Linked DNA regions of Duganella dendranthematis. The protein of the gene in region 2 interacts with the protein of the main gene of each other region in a pairwise test. Links are inferred from orthologs where the notes say so. Each region holds a gene or a part of one and is shown on either strand. Other genes may lie near its edges. The genes, in order: ftsH and hflC.

Evidence for each region.
Region 1: the proteins of hflC (region 2) and ftsH interact in binary tests that used the Escherichia coli proteins (3 or more experiments, as listed by UniProt). The link is inferred for Duganella dendranthematis from one-to-one orthologs.

The regions. Positions count from the first base shown.
Region 1 is NZ_CP051684.1:4,792,149-4,808,262, reverse strand. What follows is about bases 9,230-12,095. They hold ftsH (ATP-dependent zinc metalloprotease FtsH), read right to left. Parts: upstream 11,672-12,095; coding sequence 9,788-11,671; downstream 9,230-9,787. Other genes in these bases: HH213_RS22075 (RlmE family RNA methyltransferase), read right to left, coding at 11,869-12,095; folP (dihydropteroate synthase), read right to left, coding at 9,230-9,719. Outside these bases: HH213_RS22145 (FAD-dependent oxidoreductase), read right to left, coding at 1-1,152; HH213_RS22140 (hypothetical protein), read right to left, coding at 1,243-1,554; HH213_RS22135 (type II asparaginase), read left to right, coding at 1,741-2,766; HH213_RS22130 (flavin reductase family protein), read right to left, coding at 2,770-3,393; HH213_RS22125 (GNAT family N-acetyltransferase), read left to right, coding at 3,501-3,950; HH213_RS22120 (DUF6691 family protein), read right to left, coding at 4,091-4,492; HH213_RS22115 (YeeE/YedE family protein), read right to left, coding at 4,489-4,914; HH213_RS22110 (methyl-accepting chemotaxis protein), read right to left, coding at 5,037-6,674; HH213_RS22105 (hypothetical protein), read left to right, coding at 6,919-7,224; glmM (phosphoglucosamine mutase), read right to left, coding at 7,517-8,854; more of folP, read right to left, coding at 8,880-9,229; more of HH213_RS22075, read right to left, coding at 12,096-12,561; HH213_RS22070 (YhbY family RNA-binding protein), read left to right, coding at 12,605-13,072; HH213_RS22065 (DUF4149 domain-containing protein), read right to left, coding at 13,140-13,619; transcription elongation factor GreA, read right to left, coding at 13,619-14,095; carB (carbamoyl-phosphate synthase large subunit), read right to left, coding at 14,197-16,114. UniProt on the Escherichia coli protein: Acts as a processive, ATP-dependent zinc metallopeptidase for both cytoplasmic and membrane proteins. Plays a role in the quality control of integral membrane proteins.
Region 2 is NZ_CP051684.1:483,793-489,589, forward strand. Bases 175-3,174 are described here. They hold hflC (protease modulator HflC), read right to left. Parts: upstream 2,131-3,174; coding sequence 1,219-2,130; downstream 175-1,218. Other genes in these bases: HH213_RS02335 (ATP phosphoribosyltransferase regulatory subunit), read right to left, coding at 175-1,017; hflK (FtsH protease activity modulator HflK), read right to left, coding at 2,130-3,174. In the rest of the region: more of HH213_RS02335, read right to left, coding at 1-174; more of hflK, read right to left, coding at 3,175-3,440; GTPase HflX, read right to left, coding at 3,458-4,627; RNA chaperone Hfq, read right to left, coding at 4,670-4,906; ribosome biogenesis GTPase Der, read right to left, coding at 5,099-5,797.

The DNA.
Region 1 (16,114 bases), 4.3 Mb from region 2 along the record:
GAAGTTAGCCTCCATGAACGAGGCGCTGTAATACACGCCGCGTCCTTCAAAGCGCTCCAGCTCCGGCAAGGCCGGCTTGCGATAGCGCGCACCGCTGGCGATGACGATCGAGCGTGCGCGCAGCTTCTCGCCGCTGTCGACCTGAATGCCGTATTCCGCAGTGGAGCAATCGACCCCGCTGACCTTCACCGGCACCGCCACCTCGGCGCCGAACTTGCGCGCCTGCGACAGCCCGCGACCAGCCAGCGCCTGGCCGGTCACGCCGGTCGGGAAGCCGAAGTAGTTTTCGATCTTGGAACTGGAACCGGCCTGGCCGCCGGGCGCTTTCGCATCCAGCACCGCCACCGTCAGGCCTTCGGACGCCGCATACACCGCCGCCGCCAGTCCCGCCGGGCCAGCGCCGACCACCACCACATCGAACAGGCGGCCATCGAGATCGTCCGGGCTGATGCCAAGGCCGTCGGCCAGTTGGCGCAGCGTGGGCCGGCGCAGCACCTGACCGTTGAGCAGCACCACCGCCGGGATGTCTTCCGGCTTCACCGCAAAGCGCGTCATCAGCTGGAGCGCCTCTTCGTCGGCGGCGTATTCGGAATCAAAATAGGCGGTCGGCTGACCGTTCCGGTTGAGGAACTGGCGTAGCAACAGCGTTTCCTGCGAATCGCGGGCGCCGAACAGCACCACGCCCCCGGTCTGGTCCTGCATGTAGGCCACGCGCCGCAGGATGAAGGCACGCATGATGGTTTCACTCAGCGCCGCTTCCGAAATGACCAGCGTGCGCAGCGAGTCTTCGCTGATGACGATCAGCTCGCCGTCCTCCACCACGCGCGCGGTGGCCACGGCCGCAAGGCCCGCCAACGCCCCCATCTCGCCGGTGAACATGCCGGGGCCATGGACGCCCAGCACGGTCGATCCCAGCACCGAGCCGCGTTCGATCTCGATCGCGCCGGAGACAATCACGTACATCGAGTTATGGCGCTCGCCCTGGCGGAACAGCACCGTGCCAGCAATAAAGCGCTGGCGCTCGCCGTAGCGCAGGATCACGTCGAACTGGTCTTCGCTCAGGGTGGGGAAAATCTGGTGGCGGCGGTTGCCGATGTCGGACGACGCCAGATGGGGAGCGATGTTCTTGCCAGTCCCGGATTGCTTTTCCATACCGTATCCTCGCGATGTGATACGGTCATGATAGCGCTAATTGCCCATGCCGGCAGCCTCCCTTCCGGCAGGCCGCCGAAGCCGCTACTTTTACCGGCAGAGCTGCTGCCACTGCGCCTCAAACTCGGCCGGCGAGACATCCTGCGCCAACAAGGTCAGGTCGCGCGCCACCGAAATATAGCGCTGGAAGCCGATGTAGCCGCCGAACGCATCCTTGGCGTTGACCTCGCCGCACGGCGCCCCGCCCTTGCCGACGAACTGGTTGCGAAACTGCGCCTTGTTCGGCTCCAGGATCTTTTCCTTGACATATTTTTCGCCCAGCTGGGTCAGCGTTGCTGCTTCCTCTTGCTGTTTCTGTGCCGCCGTCTTACCGCAAGCGGCCAGCGCAAGCATTAATGCCATCGTGATAGCCAATCTCATATATTTTCTCTATTATATTTTTGCCGCGACCCTGACTTAACGCGGCAACGCCCCGCATTGTTGACATGCGAAGCTTTTGTTACTATCCCAAGCTTTACTGCCCGATCAGGAGATCGCATGCCTTACCCTCAAACCGCCCGCTGGTACACCGCCCTGCTGATCTGCGCAATGTTGCTCAGTTCCTATGCCGGGGCAGCTGACAAACTGGCCCACGTGACCATTCTGGCCACCGGCGGCACCATTGCCGGCAGCGGCGCCACCAGCACCACCACGGTCGGCTACACCGCCGCCACCGTCGGCGTCGACAGCCTGATCGCCGCAGTGCCGGAACTGGCTAAGGTCGCCGACGTCAAGGGCGAACAAGTGTTCCAGATCGCCAGCGAAAACATGAGCAATGAACATTGGCTCAAACTGGCCAAGCGCGTCAACACCCTTTTGGCCGATCCGGCGGTTGACGGTATCGTCATTACGCACGGCACCGACACGCTGGAAGAAACCGCCTACTTCCTGGACCTGACCGTCAAGAGCCACAAGCCGGTGGTGCTGGTCGGCGCCATGCGTCCGGGCACCGCACTGTCGGCCGACGGCCCGATCAACCTGTACAACGCCGTGCTGCTGGCGGCCAGCAAAGAGGCCGTCGGCAAGGGCGTGCTGGTGGCAATGAACGACCAGATCCACGCCGCCCGCGATGTCACCAAGACCAACACCTCGACCCCGGACAGCTTCAAGACGCCGGAACTGGGCATGCTGGGCTACATCCAGGGCAACAAGCCATACTTCTATCACGTGTCGGCCCGCAAGCACACGGCCGATACCGAGTTCGACGTCAGCAAGCTGGACGCATTGCCGCAGGTCGACATCGTCTACGGCTATGCGAATGTTAGCCCAGTGGCGCTGAACGCGCTGGTGGCGGCTGGCGCCAAGGGCATCATCCACGCCGGCGTGGGCGACGGCAGCCTGGCCACGCCGGTCAAGGCCGGCCTGATCGCGGCCCGCAAGCAAGGCGTGCTGATCGTGCGTTCCAGCCGCGTTGGCCAGGGTATCGTGGCACGCAACGGCGAAGCCAATGACGATGAGCTGGACTTCGTCGCGTCCGACACGCTGAACCCGCAGAAAGCCCGCATCCTGCTGATGCTGGCGCTGACCAAGACCAGCGACAGCAAGCAGATTCAACGCATGTTCTACACCTACTAAGCTTTACGGATAGCTGGGCCGCGTCATGCGGAACAACTGCTCCGGTGTGATTTCGAAGTAATCGGCCGGGCCGCCGCCACGCAGGATGGTGCGCGAGCCGGCCGTATCATAAACGCCGTCGCGCAGCAGTTCGCGCGCGATATGCACCCCCACTACCTCCCCAAGTATCAGCCAGCTATTGGTCTCCGCGCCGGACGCGCCTTGCAGGCGGATGATCTGGCTGCACTTGCACTCGAACGACACCGGACTTTCCGCCACGCGCGGCACGCTGACGATAGTGGATGCCTGCGGCGTCAGGCCGGCCAGCTGGAACTCGTCCACCTCCGGCGGCGCGGCGGCGCAGCTGGCGTTCATGGCCTCGGCCAGTGGCCGGGTTGCCAGGTTCCATACAAACTCCCCGGTTTCCTCGATATTGCGCAGCGTGTCCTTGCGGCCCAGGCTGGCAAAGCCGATCAGCGGCGGTGTGTAATTGAAGGCGTTGAAGAAGCTGTACGGCGCCAGGTTGAGATTTCCGCTGGCGGCGCGGGTGGAAATCCAGCCGATCGGGCGTGGGCCGACGATGGCGTTGAAGGGATCATGCGGCAGGCCGTGGCCTTGCGCCGGTTCATAGAAGTATTGGTCGCTCATACTGTATTGTCGCATACGTTTCTTTACAACAATTTATACAAATCGGGGCTTGCGCTCCTACAGTGCGCGCCGTAGGCTAAGTGTATTACTTAGTAAAAAGCGCGTATATGGATCTCGACGTACAATTTCGCCCCATGAAGGCGCCCCCGACTGACAAGGTCTTGCTGGCCTTCCGCAAAGACGCCGGCTTCAAGGGTGGAACACCGCCCCCAAAGGCAGCGGACCCGCGCGGCACCATCCAATGGGTGGCGGTCGAACTGAAGAACAAGCAGATCGGTATCGCCCGGCTGGAAATGGCGCCGCCGATGTTCTGCTTTGTGTCGGAACTCATGATCATGAGCCAGTATCGCGGCCGAGGTGTTGGTCACTGGCTGGTCAAGCGGATCGAGCAATACTGCCTGGGCACCGGTATCCAGCGACTGGTGCTGGAGGCTGCGGAAGGCACCGACGATTTCTACAAGTCCCAGGCTTTCGTGCCCGATCCCCTGCTGCCGCGCTTGTGGCGCAAGGAAATCAGTCCCCTGCAGCGCAAAATGTTCACGCCCATGTTTGGCTAAGGTTGTGTCGCCAGCGGTTGTTAACAAATTCTGTGGATAAGCCTGTTAACAAGCCACAGGTGGCACAAACAAGTGCTTGTTTTAAAAGAACAAATGTTTACTGCGTAATTTTTTCGCAGTAAAAGTTATCCACCGCGCGGTCAATCGAGCAATTCGTACAGCGCCATGCCTGCCAGCATGGCGGCGACGAAGATCAGCGCCTTCGGCAAACCCATGCCGAGACCGACCAAAGCCGGGCCGGGACAAAATCCGGCAATGCCCCAACCTATTCCAAACATCACCGCGCCGATAATCAGCCGCCTATCAATCTTAGTGGCGGAAGGTAATTTCATGTCCCCACCCAACAGCGTGGTTTTGCGCGACTTCGCCCATAGAAAAGCGAAGAAACCAACGCCGATTGCGCCGGCCATCACGAATATCAAGGATGGATTCCATAATCCCGCCACGTCCAGAAACGCCAATACCTTGGCAGGGTCCGCCATGCCGGAAATAATCAGGCCGATGCCGAATATCAGGCCAGCCAGGAAAGAAATAATAATCATAGATGGCGCACCAAAAACACAGTGACAAAGCCCATCGCCATAAACGTCAAGGTAGCGACAATTGATCGTGGCGATAATCTGGATATGCCACATACGCCATGGCCGCTGGTACAGCCTGAACCAATTCGTGTGCCAAAGCCGACAATCAAACCGGCAATGATCAGCGTAACGGGATTTGCTTCAATGTGAATATCTGGCAGTCGCCAGAATAAGCTGTAAATCACCGGCGCGCCAATCAGGCCGCCAGTAAACGCCAGGCGCCAACCGATATCGCCGCTACGTGGTTTGATCAGCCCGCCGAGTATGCCGCTAATGCCGGCGATACGGCCATTGAATAAAACAAATACAGCGGCAGCCAGGCCGATCAGCAACCCGCCGGCCAGCGCAGCGCCGGGGGTGAAGGCCATGGTATCGATGTTCATCAGGTACTCCTCTGGGGTAAGTCCACCGGAGTATGCCAGAAATGGGCTTCTTCACGCTAATTTTTAGCATGGAGACAAGGCAACAAGGCACGCGGCAGGTCGCCCTGCCACGCCGGTTTTAATCAACCATTTGCCAATCGAAGATGAGGACGAGTGTGCGATCTAATATGGGAATCAGATTGCGCGGATAAATGAGAAACCGAAGCGGTCGATGCATCCAATTTAAACTGGCCGACGATTTCGCTTAAATGAATGGCTTGTTCTTTTAATTCTTCTGCTGCGGCAGTGGCTTCTTCGACCAATGCCGTATTCTGCTGCGTCATACCGTCCATTTGTCCTAGCGCCTGGCTGACTTCTTGAATACCAATACTCTGTTCCTGGCTGGCATGACTAATCTCGGACATAATTTCAGTAACGCGACGGACACTATCGACCACTTCGTGCATGGTAATGCCAGCGTTTTGTACCAGCTCCGAACCGCTGCCGACTTTAACCACCGAATCATCGATTAATACCTTAATTTCCTTGGCCGCCTGTGCTGCGCGCTGCGCCAACACCCTGACTTCACTAGCCACCACGGCAAAACCACGGCCTTGCTCCCCGGCACGCGCCGCTTCCACCGCCGCATTCAATGCCAGAATATTCGTCTGGAAGGCAATACCATCAATCACAGAAATAATATCGACGATCTTTTTAGACGAATCATTAATCGACTCCATGGTATCGGTCACCTGGCGCATTACCGCACCGCCCTGCTCCGATACATCCGACGCCGATTGTGACAACTGATTGGCCTGCTGCGCATTGCTGGCGTTTTGCTTGACGGTTGAAGTCAACTCTTCCATGGCGGTCGCCACCCGTTCTAGCGATTGCGCCTGTTGCTCGCTGCGCTGCGACAGGTCCACATTGCCGGTGGCAATTTCGTTCGACGCATGGGTAATCGCCTCGGTGCCATGCCGTACTTCGCTGACGATGCCAGCCAGGCTGTCGCGCATGCCTTTGATGGCGAACAGCAAACTATCCTTGTCTTCCGGCGCCAGATGGACGCTCACGGCCAGATCGCCCTTGGCAATGCGAGTGGCGATCTCGGCGGCATATACCGGTTCGCCGCCCAGTTGCTTCAGCAACAGACGCTTGATCAAGCCGGCGATCACCACGCTCAGGACAAACGCAACGGCCGCCAGTCCCGTTACCAGACGCTGGGCGCCGGTGGCGTAGTCTTCCACCGTACCGGCGGCGGCGGCAGACTCTTTCTGGGCGGAGGTCACCAGCACCGCAATGTCCTGCACGATGCGGCGGCGCAGCGGGCTGCATTCATTCACCAGAAAACGGCCGTACTCCTCCATTTTTCCCGCCTCACGGTACTTGCGCGGACGTTTTAGCTCCTCCGCCATCGCCAGCAGCCCTTCCTTGACCTTGGCAAATTGCGGATCGCTGGCATAAGCCGGCGTCAGTTTCTCAACGGCAGCCAGATAAATGGCCTTTTGCTCATCAACGATGGCCAGTTCCTTCGTGGCTTCCGCATCATCGGTAAAAATGTAGGCGTTGCGTGCCGCCAGCCCGGTCTGATCCAGCGCCTCACGGGCTGCATAGAGCGGCTCTAGCCGATCTGCCGTGACGAGGTTGTCCTCGTGGAAGGCCTTGGCCAACGACGACACGCGCAACACCGAAAACACGGCCAGCACTAGCATCAGCGCCGTCAACATGCCAAAACCCAGCGATAGCTGTGTACCGATTTTTAATTTTTTGAACGAATCCATGTGACGCTCCTGAACGTGGCAAAGTCGGGGTAAATAACCAAACTCGCGGGTTCACGGCGATGGACAACGGCGATAGGCAGAAGCGGCGGCTAGGGCGAGGCCGCGCATCGGATAGATATGTATGCCGGGCACTATGCCTGAAAAGATTCCTTATATCAACAAAAATGAATCTATCGGCACGATAGCTGTCGCTAAAAAACGCATACGGTGGAGTGGCAGAATTAACCTCCTATAGAATGATGGAATGTCAAAAACCCCTAAATTTCCCGGTCCACTGACCGCGCGTGGCGCCGTGCTGGCGGTGCTGCTGTCAAATGCCGACCAGACCGGCACCGCGCCGCTGCAAGGACGCACCTCGCTCGCCGCGATCATCAAAACATTGAAACGCAAATACCACTGGCCGATCGAGTCCAGTAGCTTTCCCTCCAATGCCAGCGACGGCAGCGCCACGTGGGCGACCGTGTATCGCCTGCCGCCGGCAGCGGTGAGCAAGGCATTGAACAATGGCGGTAGTGAATGGCTGGAACGCAGGACGGCTGCCAGGGCGTGATGGCGCGGTATTTTTTATGGCCTGCCCAGCAGGAATCGAACCTGCGACCCTCAGCTTAGAAGGCTGATGCTCTATCCAACTGAGCTATGGGCAGAGAATGCTGCAGGAATCTGCGGCGGAAATGAAAAACGGGCTGTCTTTCGACAACCCGTTTCAAAGTTCTTGGTCGGAGTACAAGGATTCGAACCTTGGACCCCCTGGTCCCAAACCAGGTGCGCTACCGGGCTGCGCTACACTCCGAAGACCAGTATTCTAGTCGCTGTCCGCGAATCCGTCAATCAAAGCGGTCGATTTAATTTTCAACCTTGTCGGCGATGCGGCGCGCCATCGACTGGGCGGCGTCGGCATCGCGTGCCTCTACCATCACGCGGATCAGCGGTTCGGTGCCGGAGGCGCGAATCAGCACGCGGCCACTGTTGCCCAGCTCAGCTTCGACCTTTTCTTTTTCGGCCACCATGGCGGCGTTCCTGGTCCAGTCGAAGCCGGCAGGCACGCGGACGTTGATCAGCGTCTGCGGGAAGATCACCAGCTCGGCGCAGCATTCTTCCAGCGATTTGCCGGCGCGCTTCAGTGCCGACAGCACTTGCAGCGCGGAGATGATGCCGTCGCCGGTGGTGTGCTTGTCCAGCGCCAGCAGGTGGCCCGACCCTTCGCCGCCCAGTATCCAGCCCTTGTCCTGCATCACTTCCAGCACGTAGCGGTCGCCGACCTTGGCGCGGGCAAAGCCAATGCCCTTCTCTTTTAAGGCGACCTCGACGGCCATATTGGTCATCAGCGTGCCAACCGCGCCGGCGACCGGGCCGGTGGCCAGGCGATCCATGACCATCAGGTACAGCAGCTCGTCGCCGTTGTACAGGCGGCCATTGGCGTCGCACATGATCAGGCGGTCGGCGTCGCCGTCCAGCGCGATGCCGAGGTCGGCGCCGTGTGCCTGAACTGCGGCGGCCATCGCGGCCGGGGCGGTGGCGCCGTGGTCGAGGTTGATGTTAAAGCCGTCCGGCTTATTGCCGATGGCGATCACTTCCGCACCGAGTTCGTGGAACACGTGGGGGGCGATGTTGTAGGCGGCGCCGTGGGCGCAGTCGACCACGACTTTCAGGCCGCGCAGGTCCAGCTCGTTCGGGAAGGTGCTCTTGCAGAATTCGATGTAGCGGCCTTGCGCGTCGTCCAGGCGCTTGGCGCGGCCCAGTTTTTCCGACGGCACGCACAGCATTGGCTGGTCCAGCTCGGCTTCGATGTCGAGCTCCACCGCATCCGGCAGCTTGGCGCCCTGGGCCGAGAAGAATTTGATGCCGTTGTCCTGGAACGGGTTGTGCGAGGCCGAGATCACCACGCCGGCCGACAGGCGCAGCGCGCGCGTCAGGTAGGCGATCGCCGGAGTCGGCATCGGGCCGGCCAGCATGACGTCGACGCCGGCGGCCGAAAAGCCGGCTTCCAGCGCGGCTTCCAGCATGTAGCCGGAGATGCGCGTGTCTTTGCCGATCAGCACGGTTGGACGGCTGGCGCCGCTTCGCTTGCTGGCCAGGACCTTGCCGGCCGCATAGCCGAGGCGCATGACGAAGTCAGGGGTGATGGGTGCTTCGCCGACCAGGCCGCGAATGCCGTCGGTACCAAAATATTTACGTGACATATGTGTGCTCTTTTAAGTTGTTATTTTAGTGTGCTGCGTGCCAGACCTTGAGGGCGTCGACCGTTTCCGCGACGTCGTGCACGCGGACGATCAGCGCACCCTGCGCCACCGCCGCCAAGGCGCCGCCGACGCTGCCGGCCATGCGCTGCTCGACCGGCCTGCCGGTCACCGCGCCCACCATCGACTTGCGCGACAGCCCCGCCAGCAGCGGCAGGTTGAGCTCGTCAATCAGGCGCGCGGTGGCCTTCAGCAAGGCGTAATTATGCTCCACTGTCTTGCCAAAGCCAAAGCCGGGATCGATGCACAGTCGACGTGGATCAATACCGGCCGCCAGCAGCGCTTCGGCGCGTTCGTGCAGGAAGGCGATCACCTCGGCCACCACGTCGGTATAGGCCGGCGCCAGCTGCATGTGTTGCGGGTCGCTTTGCATGTGCATGATGCACAGCGCGCAGTCGCTGTCGCGTACGGCCTCCAGCGCGCCGGGGGCGCGGAAGCCGTTGATGTCGTTGATCATGTCCACGCCGGCGATGATGGCTTCGCGCATCACCTGTGGCTTGTAGGTGTCGACCGAGATCGCCGGGCCGAGGTCGCGCAGCGCGTACAGCACCGGCATCACGCGTTGCAGCTCGTCTTCCAGCGAGACCGGCGGCGAGCCGGGCCGGGTGGATTCGCCGCCGACGTCGATGATGTCGACACCGGCCTCGATCATCTGCTCGGCGTGCGACAGCGCAAATTCCAGCGACTGGTAGTTGCCACCGTCGGAGAATGAATCGGGCGTCACATTGAGGATACCCATCACGCGGGCGCGCACGCCCTGCCCCCGCCACGGGTAATTAAAACGGCCAAACTGTAAGGTAGATTGCATGTGACACTGGAATAAAAAAGGGCGAGGATCGCTCCTCACCCCTTGGTGGTTGATGCAGCCCGGCGTGCTTAGGCCGGTGCGGTCACGCTTGGCGATACACCGCTGCCGCCATCGCTAGGTGGCTGTTTGCGGATCGTCACGCCGGCTTTCGGCGGACGCGGCTCCAGGCCGGCCATAATGTCGTTGATCTGGTCTGCATCGATGGTTTCCCACTCCAGCAGCGCCTTGGTCATGACTTCGACTTTGTCGCGGTTGTCCGACAGCAGCTTGCGGGCCAGCGCATATTGCTGATCCAGGATGTGGCGAATTTCCGCATCCACTTTCTGCTGCGTGGCTTCCGAAATGGTCTTGTTGCTGCCCCCCATGAAGCCGTCGTTCTGGGTATCTTCATACACCATCACGCCCAGCGCATCCGACATACCGAACTTGGTGACCATCGAGCGGGCCAGCTTGGTGGCGCGCGAGAAGTCGTTCGAGGCGCCGGTCGACATCTGGCCGACAAAGATCTCTTCCGCGATACGACCGCCGAACAGGATCGAAATCTCTTCCAGCATCTTGTCCTTGTAGCCCGAAATATTATCGTGCTCAGGCAGCTGCCAGGTCAGGCCCAGGGCCCAGCCGCGCGGCATGATGGTCACTTTGTGGACCGGGTCAGCCTTCGGCAGCAGCTTGGCGACCACCGCGTGACCGGACTCGTGGTAGGCGGTGTTGCGACGCTCATCTTCGCGGATGACCATCGATTTACGCTCAGGCCCCATGTAGATCTTGTCCTTGGCATCTTCGAAGTCGGCCATATCGACCAGACGCTTCGAGCGACGCGCGGCAAACAGCGCAGCCTCGTTGACCAGGTTGGCCAGATCGGCGCCCGAGAAGCCAGGGGTGCCGCGGGCCAGAATGTCGGCCTTAACGTCGGTGCCGATCGGCACTTTGCGCATGTGCACGTTCAGGATCTGTTCGCGGCCGCGGATATCCGGCAGGCCAACGCTGACCTGACGGTCGAAACGGCCCGGACGCAGCAGCGCTTTATCCAGCACGTCGGCGCGGTTAGTGGCAGCAATCACGATCACGCCGGACTGCGCTTCGAAGCCGTCCATTTCCACCAGCAGCTGATTCAGCGTCTGTTCGCGTTCGTCGTTACCGCCGCCCATGCCGGCGCCACGGTGACGGCCGACAGCGTCGATCTCATCGATGAAAATGATGCACGGCGAATGCTTCTTGGCGTTCTCGAACATGTCACGTACGCGGGAGGCGCCGACACCGACGAACATTTCAACGAAGTCCGAACCGGAAATCGAGAAGAACGGTACTTTGGCCTCGCCGGCAATGGCACGCGCCAGCAGGGTTTTACCGGTACCTGGAGGACCCACCATCAGCACGCCGCGCGGGATGCGGCCGCCCAGTTTCTGGAACTTGCTCGGGTCCTTGAGGAACTCGACGATCTCGCCGACCTCTTCCTTGGCTTCATCGCAGCCTGCCACGTCGGACAGGGTGACGGTGTTATTGGTCTCATCCATCATGCGTGCCTTCGACTTGCCGAAGGAGAACGCGCCGCCCTTGCCGCCGCCCTGCATCTGGCGCATGAAGAAGATCCAGACGCCGATCAGCAGCAGCATCGGGAACCACGACACGAACACCTGCGACAGGAACGATGGCTCCTCAGGCGGTTTGATGTCGAAGTGGATGCCGTTGTCGCGCAGGTCGCCGATCAGGCCGCGATCGTACAGCGTGGCGGTGGTGCGGACTTTGGTGTCGTCGCTGCGGGTGGCGGTGATGGTGCCGCCTTCAATCACGACATCCTTGATGCGTTTGGCTTTCACGTCATCCAGCAAGTCGGAATAAGCGATTGGTTTCGCTCCGCCGGTTACGCCATGGCTATCAAACTGCTTGTACAGCATAAGCAGGAGCAGTACCACGACTACCCAGATGGCTGATTTGGAAAACATGTTATTCACGAAAACTCCTTGGATGCGAGACGCATCGATAAACCTGGCTGAACTCTGATTTTACTCGCAATAGGCAGGCGTTGCCAGAAACCTGCCGTGCGCCGGTCAAAAACCGGCTGAAAAGCACATTATTTCGCCAAAATCTTACCGCAATCAAGGCAAAAACGGCTTTCCCGGGGTTTGATGTGCGGGTTGTTCAGCAAATATCAAGGGTGCCAGCCATCAGATTCCAAAGGTTGCGCCGATGCCATGCCGTCGGTTGGGTTTTTCAGGCCACGGCCGAGCAGGAAAATCTCGGACGACTTGTCGCGGCTGGCTTTAGGTTTCTTTTGTACTACTGTTTTAAATTCGGCACGGAATTTCAGCACAATATCGTTGAATCCCATGTCCTTGAAACATTTGACCAGCAAAGCGCCGCCGGGTTTTAAATGGGCCTGTGAAAATTCAATCGCCAGGTCAATCAGATGCTCCATGCGGGCGGCGTCGGAATCGTGGATGCCGGACAGGTTAGGCGCCATATCCGATAACACCAAGTCAACTTTTTGCCCCTGCACCACGTTTTCCAGTTGCTGCAGTACGTCAGGCTCGCGGAAGTCGCCCTGGATAAAGTGGAAGTCGGCAATCGGCTCCATCGGCAGCATGTCGAGGCCGATCAGCGTGCCGTTGATGCCGCCGCCCTCCTTGCCCGCCAGCTTGCGCCGCACGTACTGACCCCAGCTCCCCGGTGTACAGCCCAGGTCGACAATGACCTGGCCGGGCTTGATCAGTTTCTCTTCTTCATCAATCTCTTTCAGTTTGAAAGCCGCACGGGCGCGATAGCCCTCTTTCTGGGCCAATTTCACGTAAGGGTCGTTAATATGGTCGTGAATCCAGTTTTTGTTTAATTTGTTCTTAGCCATTCGCGTAGAATACTGCCTTTAAGGAACCTACTAAAAGAATTTTATGATCAAACTTACTCCCGCCGAGCGCAGCGCGCTGCGCGCCGAAGCCCACGGCCTGAATCCAATCGTCATGATTGGCGCCGACGGACTGACTGCCAACGTCCTCAAGGAAATCGCGCTGGGTCTCGATTCCCACGGCCTGATCAAAGTGCGCGTGTTCGGCGACGACCGCGAAGCCCGTATCGCCATGTACGAAACCATCTGCGAACAGCTGAAGGCTGCGCCGGTGCAACATATTGGCAAGCTGCTGGTGCTGTACCGTCCGAAAGTGGAAACCGAGAAAGCCCGCAGCGGCAGCGCCGGCAAAGGCATGCGCGAAGTCACCATCGTCAAGCCTAGCCCGAGCGGCACCAAGCGACCATCGGTCACCAAAGTCGTGCTGAAGGGGAATGAGCGCGTTACGCAGGGCGGTAATATCAAACGCGCCAAGGCGCGTCAGAAGTCGACCAAAAAGACTGTCTTGGGCTAAGGTCATTCCCGCGCAAGCGGGAATCCATGCTGAGTATGGATTGCCGCCTGCGCGGCAATGACATAGCTTATTGTTTTACTACCAGCCACGCAGCCAGCAGGCTTTGAATCAGATAGATCACGCTGGAAATGCCGTGCAGGACGCCGAATTTATTCTTCGCCGCCTCCTCCATCACACCGCCCGGCCCCGCCGCCGCGCGCAGCGCCGCCATCATCGGCTGTAAGCCGAAGTGCGACACCAGCGTGCAAGCCAACATCACCAGCACGATAATCAGCAAGGTACGGCGCGATTTGGCCGCCATATTCGCTGCCGGTCCGGCAAAAATGCCGCCGGTGCTGGTCTGGGTCGCCCACAGCAGCACCAGCATCACCAGTGCGCACGCGATCGACAACCAGGCCTGGTTGGTGAACAGATTGCCGGCAATGGTGCCGGCCAGCACGCGATCACTCAGCGTGGCAAACAGGGTCGGTGCGGCCAGATAACCCACCGCCCATAAACTGCCGGCCCACAGGGTCGCGACCAGCAGGCGTGTACGGGCGAGTAACATCAGATGTAGCGCACTTCCAGAATTTCGTATTCGCGCGGACCCGATGGGGCCTGCACTTCCACCACGTCGCCGGCCGACTTGCCGATCAGCGCGCGGGCGATCGGCGAGGTCACCGACACTTTGCTCAGTTTCAGGTCGGCTTCATCGATGCCGACGATCTGGTAGGTCACCTTGGCGCCCGATTCCAGGTCTTCCAGGTCGACCGTCGAGGCGAACACCACGCGGCCTTCGGCGTCCAGCGTGGCTGGATCGATGATTTGCGCGGCGCTCAGCTTGCCTTCCAGTTCCGCGATGCGGCCTTCCACGAATGCCTGGCGCTCTTTGGCGGCATCGTACTCGGCGTTTTCCGACAGGTCGCCATGCGAGCGTGCTTCGGCAATCGCGTCGATCACGATACGGCGTTCTTTGGTCTTCAACTGGTGCAACTCTTCTTTCAAGAGTTCGGCGCCGAACTTGGTAAGTGGAACTGAAGTCATGTTGTCTATTTACTCTGTTTTTACAATGGAAAACCACAGAGGCCGCGCCAACCTTCAGCGCGAGCTCTGTGGTCCGGGTACTACCTAAACCTTATTAAACCTTAGTGTAAGGTTTTATGCAGCCCTTGTAAATCGTACACACGCAATTCGTCGAGATGGCGGATGCCTTCGACCGCCGCTTCAGCGCCGGCGATGGTGGTGTAGGTCGTCACGCGCGACGCCAGCGACGAAGTGCGGATGGCACGCGAGTCGACGATGGCGTTGCGTTTTTCTTCCACCGTGTTGATGACCAGGACCAGTTCATGGTTCTTGATCATGTCGACGATGTGCGGACGGCCTTCCACTACCTTGTTGACCGCGGTGACCGGAATGCCGGCCGCCGCAATCACCGCCGCCGTGCCCTTGGTGGCGGCCAGCGTGAAGCCCATGTCGACCAGGTCGCGCGCCACTTTCACGGCGCGCGGCTTGTCCGACGATTTCACCGACAGGAAGACCTTGCCCGATTTCGGCAGCTTGACGCCGGCGCCCAGCTGCGACTTGACGAAGGCTTCGCCGAAGGTTTTACCGACACCCATGACTTCACCGGTCGATTTCATCTCAGGGCCGAGGATGGTGTCCACGCCTGGGAATTTCACGAACGGGAACACGGCTTCCTTGACGCTGTAGTACGGCGGCACCACTTCGGTGGTCACGCCCTGGTCTGCCAGCTTCTGGCCGACCATGCAGCGCGCGGCGATCTTGGCCAGTTGCAGGCCGGTGGCCTTCGACACGAATGGCACGGTGCGCGAGGCGCGCGGGTTCACTTCCAGCACGTAGACCACGTCCTGGCCCTCTTGCTTCTGGATCGCGAACTGCACGTTCATCAAGCCGACCACGTTCAGGCCCTTGGCCATCAGCGCGGTCTGGCGCTTCAGTTCATCGATGGTCTCCTGCGCCAGCGAGTACGGCGGCAGCGAGCACGCCGAGTCGCCCGAGTGGACGCCAGCTTGTTCGATGTGTTCCATCACGCCGCCGATGAAGGTGGTGTCGCCGTCCGAGATGCAGTCGACGTCGCACTCGATGGCGTCGTTCAGGAAGCGGTCCAGCAGCACCGGCGAATCGTTCGACACCTTGACCGCTTCGCGCATGTAGCGCTCCAGGTCACGCTGCTCGTGAACGATTTCCATCGCGCGGCCACCCAGCACGTAGGAAGGACGCACCACCAGCGGGTAGCCGATTTCCTGCGCCAGCGCCAAGGCGTCGGCTTCGGTGCGCGCGGTGCGGTTAGGCGGCTGACGCAGACCCAGGTCTTGCAGCAGCTTCTGGAAACGCTCGCGGTCTTCGGCGGCGTCGATCATGTCCGGCGAGGTGCCGACGATCGGCACGCCGTTGGCTTCCAGGTCCAGCGCCAGTTTCAACGGGGTCTGGCCGCCGTACTGCACGATCACGCCGACCGGCTTTTCCAGCTCGACGATTTCCAGCACGTCTTCCAGCGTCAGCGATTCGAAGTACAGGCGATCCGAGGTATCGTAGTCGGTCGACACGGTCTCCGGATTGCAGTTGACCATGATGGTCTCGTAGCCGTCTTCGCGCATCGCCAGCGCCGCGTGTACGCAGCAGTAATCGAATTCGATACCCTGGCCGATACGGTTAGGACCACCGCCCAGCACCATGATCTTCTTCTTGTCGGTCGGATTGGACTCGCACTCTTCATCGTATGTCGAGTACATATACGCGGTGTTGGTGGCGAATTCCGCCGCGCAGGTGTCCACGCGCTTGTAGACCGGGCGGATGCCCAGGCCATGGCGGTACTTGCGCACTTCGGCCGGCGTGGTTTGCAGCAGGAAGGCCAGACGACGGTCCGAGAAGCCCTTCTGTTTCAGCTTGTACAGCGTGGTCTTGTCCAGCTGCTCCAGCTTCTGGGTATCCATCCACAGTTCCAGGTCGACGATCTCTTTAATCTGGATCAGGAACCATGGGTCGATCTTGGTCAGCTGGTGCACTTCTTCCATGGTGAAGCCTTGCGCGAAGGCGTCGCCC
Region 2 (5,797 bases):
TTCCTTCAATTCCGGCGCATTGCCCCACGGCGCGCGGATCGAATGCTTGCGCTCCGCAGTAGGCAACAGGCGCGCCAGTTCGCGCAGGTCGAGCGAGAAACCGGTGGCGGGACGTGCCCGGCCGAAGGCCTCGCCTACGTGATCGTATCGGCCGCCGCGCGCCACCGCGTTCGGCAAGCCTGGTACATACAGCGCGAACATCGCGCCGCTTTCGTATTGGTAACCGCGCAGGTCGGCCAGGTCGATGGCGACCTGGGCCCGGCCCAGCGCCGACGCCGCCAGTGCGGCCAGTTCGGCCAGCGCCTTGGCGATGCCCGGCAGATCAGGCAGCACTTCGCGCGCTTTGGCCAGCACATCGACGTCGCCGTATAGCGACGGCAGTGCCAGCAAGGCGTCGCGCACCAGCGGCGCGTAATCCTTGGTCAGCGCCTGCAGGTCCGGCACGTCTTTGGCGCGCAGCGCGGCATACAGTTTCGCCTGGTCGCGCTGGGCGGCCGGGCAATTATCCAGCAACGCGCGCAGCACGCCGACGTGCATCAGGTCCAGCCGCACTTCGGTGAACCCGGCCAGGGCCAGCGAGGCCAGCGCCAGTTCCTGGATTTCGGCGTCGGCTTCCAGGCCGGCATGGCCGTACATCTCGCAGCCGATCTGCAACGGCTCGCGGGTGGCGTGCAGGCCCGAGGGACGGGTATGCAGCACGCTGCCGGCATAGCACAGGCGCGTGACCGACGTGCGATTCAGCAGGTGGGCGTCGATGCGCGCCACTTGCGTGGTCATGTCCGGGCGCAGGCCCAGCATGCGGCCCGACAGCTGGTCGACCAGCTTGAAGGTGCGCAGGTCGGTGTCTTCACCGGCGCCGGTCAGCAGCGATTCCAGGTATTCCAGCAAGGGCGGCATGACCAGCTCGTAGCCGTACAGACGGAAATTATCCAGCATCAGGCGACGCAACTCTTCAATCTTGCGAGCTTCCGACGGCAAAACGTCGGCGATATTCTCAGGCAGCAGCCAATTCGGCATGGGACTATTTATTTAAGAAATGAACAATGCGGCACGCAGGCCGAGGCCACCAAACTGGACGGCCGAACCTGATATTTTACGCGAAAATGCGTTGAATGAGGGGAAAAAGATGCGAACCCACGCTGATGCGGGGCTGTCCGCCGGCCGGCGACTGAAGGGTCGGACCCTGTACGGGGTCCGACCCTTTGCCGTAGCCTCGGGTTACTTCTTGGCCGGAGCCGGGGCTGCGCCGCCGGCGCCAGCGCCCTTGAAGTATTTGAAGAAGTCCGAGCTGGAATCCATCACCATCACGTCGCCATGGTTCTTGAAGGTGGTGCGGTAAGCTTCCAGGCTGCGATAGAACTTGTAGAACTCAGGGTTTTTGCCGAATGCATCAGCATAGATGGCGGATGCCTTGGCATCGCCCTCACCCTTGGTTTCTTCCGCTTCCCGGTACGCTTCCGCCAGGATCACCGAACGCTGACGATCGGCATCCGCGCGGATCTTTTCCGATTCCGCCGCGCCGGTCGAGCGCAGCTCGTTGGCCACGCGCATGCGCTCGGCCTTCATGCGTTCGTACACCGAGGTGTTGATCTGCTCAACATATTCCACGCGCTTCAGGCGCACGTCGATGATCTCGACGCCGATCTGGGCGGCTTCCTGCACTACCTTGGCGCGAATGCCTTCCATCACTTTGCCGCGCTGGCCGGAAATCACTTCCGCCACGGTGCGCTTGGTAATTTCTTCATTCAGCGCCGCCTTGATGATCTGCGACATACGATCACGCGCGCGGCTTTCTTCGCCGCCAAAGGTCACGTAGTACAGCTTGGGCTGGGCTTCGCCGCGGCCGATGCGCCATTTGACGAAGCTGTCCACCAGGATGTTCATTTTCTCGGCGGTGATGAAACGCTCGGCATCCGGCGATTCGATCGTCATGATGCGGTTATCCAGGAACACCACATTCTGGAACGGCGGCGGCAGTTTGAAGTGCAGGCCCGGTTCGCGGATCACTTCCTTGATCTGGCCCAGTGCGAACACGATCGCATACTTGCGCTGGTCGACCACGAACACGGTCGACGACAGCAGCATCAGCGCGATGAACGCCAGGACAACGGTACTAGCTATGCGATTCATTAACGGCTCTCCCGGTCACGTAAGGACTCGCGCGTGCGCGGGTCGCGCAGGCGGTTGACTTCCACCGACGGTATCAGGTCGGATGGCAGCGTGGCGCTGGTGGCTGGCGAGCCGCCGGCCGCCTGTGCCGCCGCAGCGGCGCGCGCCGCGGTGGCTTGCGCATCGGTGGCCGCGGCTTGGGCGATCAGCTTGTCCAGCGGCAGATACAGCAGATTGCTGCCGCTTTTCGCATCGACCATCACCTTGGAGGCGCTGGAGAAGATCTGCTGCATGGTGTCCAGGTACATGCGGTCACGCGTCACGCCTGGCGCTTTCTGGTACTCGACCAGCACCTGCTTGAAGCGCGAGGCATTACCGGTGGCGTTTTCCACCACCATCGAACGATAGCCCTCGGCTTCCTGCAGCAGGCGCGAAGCGGCGCCGCGCGCGGTAGGAATCACCTGGTTGGCGTAAGCCTGGCCTTCATTCTTTTGACGCTCGCGGTCCTGCCCTGCTTTCACCGCATCGTCGAAGGCGATCTGCACCTGCTCCGGCGGCTGCACCGCTTGCAGCGTCACGCTGGACACCAGCACGCCGGAGGCGTAACGGTCGAGGATCTGCTGCATCAGCTGCTGGGTTTCAAACGCCACTTTGTCGCGGCCTTCGTACAGCACGAAGTCCATCTTGTTCTTGCCGACGATTTCGCGGATCGACGTCTCGGCGACCTGGCGCACGGTGTCTTCCTCGTCGCGGTTATTCATCAACCACGCGACCGGATCTTTCAGCTTGAACTGCACGGCGAACTGGATGTCGATGATGTTTTCGTCATCGGTCAGCATCAGCGATTCGCGCGCCTGTTTGTTCTTGATATTGCCACGGTAGCCAATTTCCACCATGCGCATCTGCGACACCTTGACCGTCTCGTCGCTCTGGAACGGATACGGCCAGCGCCAGTTGAAACCGGAGCCGGTGGTGTGGCTGACTTTGCCGAAGGTGTAGACCACGCCGGTCTGGCCTTCCTGCACGATGAACGAACCGCTGGCAAGCCAGATCAGCGCTACCACCGCGCCAATGGCGCCAGCCGTGGCGCGGATGCCGCCGGCGAGATCGGGGCGATTGCCGCCGCCGTCACCGCTGCCGTTGTTGTCGTTGTTATTGTTGGGCGGACGCTTCTGGCCGAACAGGTTGTTCAGCTTCTGATTGAAGTCGCGCCACAGCTGCTCCATATCCGGCGGACCTTCACCGGGCTTCTTGCCTTCATTGGCCTGCGGCTTGTTGTCCTTCCCCCAGCGAGGGTCGTTCAGCGACAGCTTCAAGCCGAGTCGTTTCATAAGTGAGGAGACACGCATTAGTGTGATCCAACGTCAGTGAGGGTGGGACTGCTCTCTACTTCTTCTAATTCTTCTTGTGTGTCTTCGGTGTCGTACGGCTGCTGCAGGCGCGCGTTCGGCGCGGCCTTGGCCCATTCGGTGATGGCGCCGCGCAGCAAGTCCAGGCCTTCGCCAGTGCGGGCACTGAGGAAGACGCGAGAAATCTTATCATATTCATCTCGCTCAACCGAGGGTTCGAGGTCGGCCGCGTCGATCTTGTTCCACACCAGAATCTGCGGAATATGATCGGCGCCGATTTCCTTGAGCACCAGGTTGACCTGCTCGATCTGCTCCATGCGTACCGGCGACGCGGCGTCCACCACGTGCAGCAGCAGATCGGCATGAATGGTCTCTTCCAGCGTGGCGCGGAATGCCGCCACCAGCTGGTGCGGCAACTCGCGCACGAAACCCACCGTATCGGACAGCACCACGTTGCCGACTTCCTCGCCCATGTAGACGCGACGCGAGGTCGTGTCCAGCGTGGCGAACAATTGGTCGGCCGCATACACGCCGGCCTTGGTCACCGCGTTGAACAGGGTGGATTTGCCGGCATTGGTGTAACCGACCAGCGAAATCGAGAACGTCTGGGTACGGTTGCGAGAACGGCGCTGGGTCTCGTGCTGCTTGCGCAGCTTGGCCAGACGCGCGCGCAGGGCCTTGACCCGCTCGCCGATCAATCGGCGATCGGTTTCCAGCTGCGTTTCACCGGGGCCGCGCAAGCCGATACCGCCCTTCTGGCGCTCAAGGTGAGTCCAGCCGCGGATTAATCGGGTCGCAAGGTGCTGTAGCTGCGCCAGCTCAACTTGCAGCTTGCCCTCATGGCTCTTCGCGCGCTGCGCGAAAATATCAAGGATCAAACTGGTCCGGTCCAGCACCCGAATGTTCAGGCGCTTTTCCAGATTGCGTTGCTGCGCCGGCGACAGCGCGTGGTTGAAGATGACGATTTCGATGCGGTCGGCCAGCACGGCCTGGCCGATTTCGTCCGCCTTGCCGCTGCCGACGAAATAAGCCGCGTCCGGAGCGGAGCGCTTTGCCGTGATCACCGTCACCGGTTCCGCCCCGGCTGAACGCGCCAGCAGGTTGAGTTCCTCGACGCTGGCGGCAAAGTCGCCCTGGCCGAAATCGATACCGACTAAAGCTGCGCGCATACGACGGTCACGCTATGTGGAGAGAAGCGATGCTGCAAATGCTTATTCCGCTTCGTTTTCAATATTGAGGTTGACGGCGCGCGCCGGCACCACGGTGGAGATGGCGTGCTTGTACACCATCTGGGTCACAGTGTTACGCAGCAGTACGACGTACTGGTCGAACGATTCGATGTGGCCTTGCAGCTTGATGCCGTTGACCAGGTAGATCGAAACAGGAACGTGTTCCTTGCGCAAGGCGTTCAGGAATGGGTCTTGTAACAGTTGCCCTTTATTGCTCATAACAGCTCCATTTTATGTTGTTGTGTTGGAAGTGGAGGCGAAACGCTTGAATTCAAGGTCGTGGCCCAGCGAAAAGTCTTTAAAAGTCAAACTATTTTCGCTGAAACACCGCTCGCCACGTGAAAAGTGGTGCTTCTAAGCCACTGTACCTTGTTTTTGTTTTTTTTGCAGGCTGTTCCTGCAAAAAAAACCTTATTTTCCGGAAGTTTTTGCGAACGGGTTCTTACCCGTGCGCAGTTCGATCCGCAACGGCGTACCGACCAGATTGAACGTCTCGCGGAAATGCTTCTCCAGATAACGCTTGTACGGATCGCTGATGGCGTCGAGTGCATTGCCGTGGATGACGATCACCGGCGGATTCATGCCGCCCTGGTGCGCATAACGCATCTTCGGACGGATCGAACCCTTGCGCTTCGGCTCCTGCTTCTCCACCGCTTCGATCAGCGCGCGGGTCAGCTTAGGCGTCGAGAGGTCGGCAAACGCGGCGGCATAGGCCTGGTCCAGCGACTTCATCAGTGGACCGATGCCCTGCGCCTTCAGCGCCGAGATGAAGTGCATCTTGGCGAAGCCGAGGAAGTCCAGCTTGCGGTCGATGTCGATCTTGATCTCGTCGCGTTCGTCGGTGCGCAGGCCGTCCCACTTGTTGACGGCGATGACCAGCGCGCGGCCGGTCTCCAGCACGAAGCCGGCAATATGCGCATCCTGCTCGGAGATGTCCTGCTGCGCGTCGAGCATCAGCACGACCACGTTGGCTTCCGAGATCGATTGCAGCGTCTTCACCACCGAGAATTTCTCGATGGCTTCGAATACCTTGCCGCGGCGGCGGATACCGGCGGTGTCGATCAGCGTGTACTGCTTGCCGTCGCGCTCAAACGGAATCTCGATCGAGTC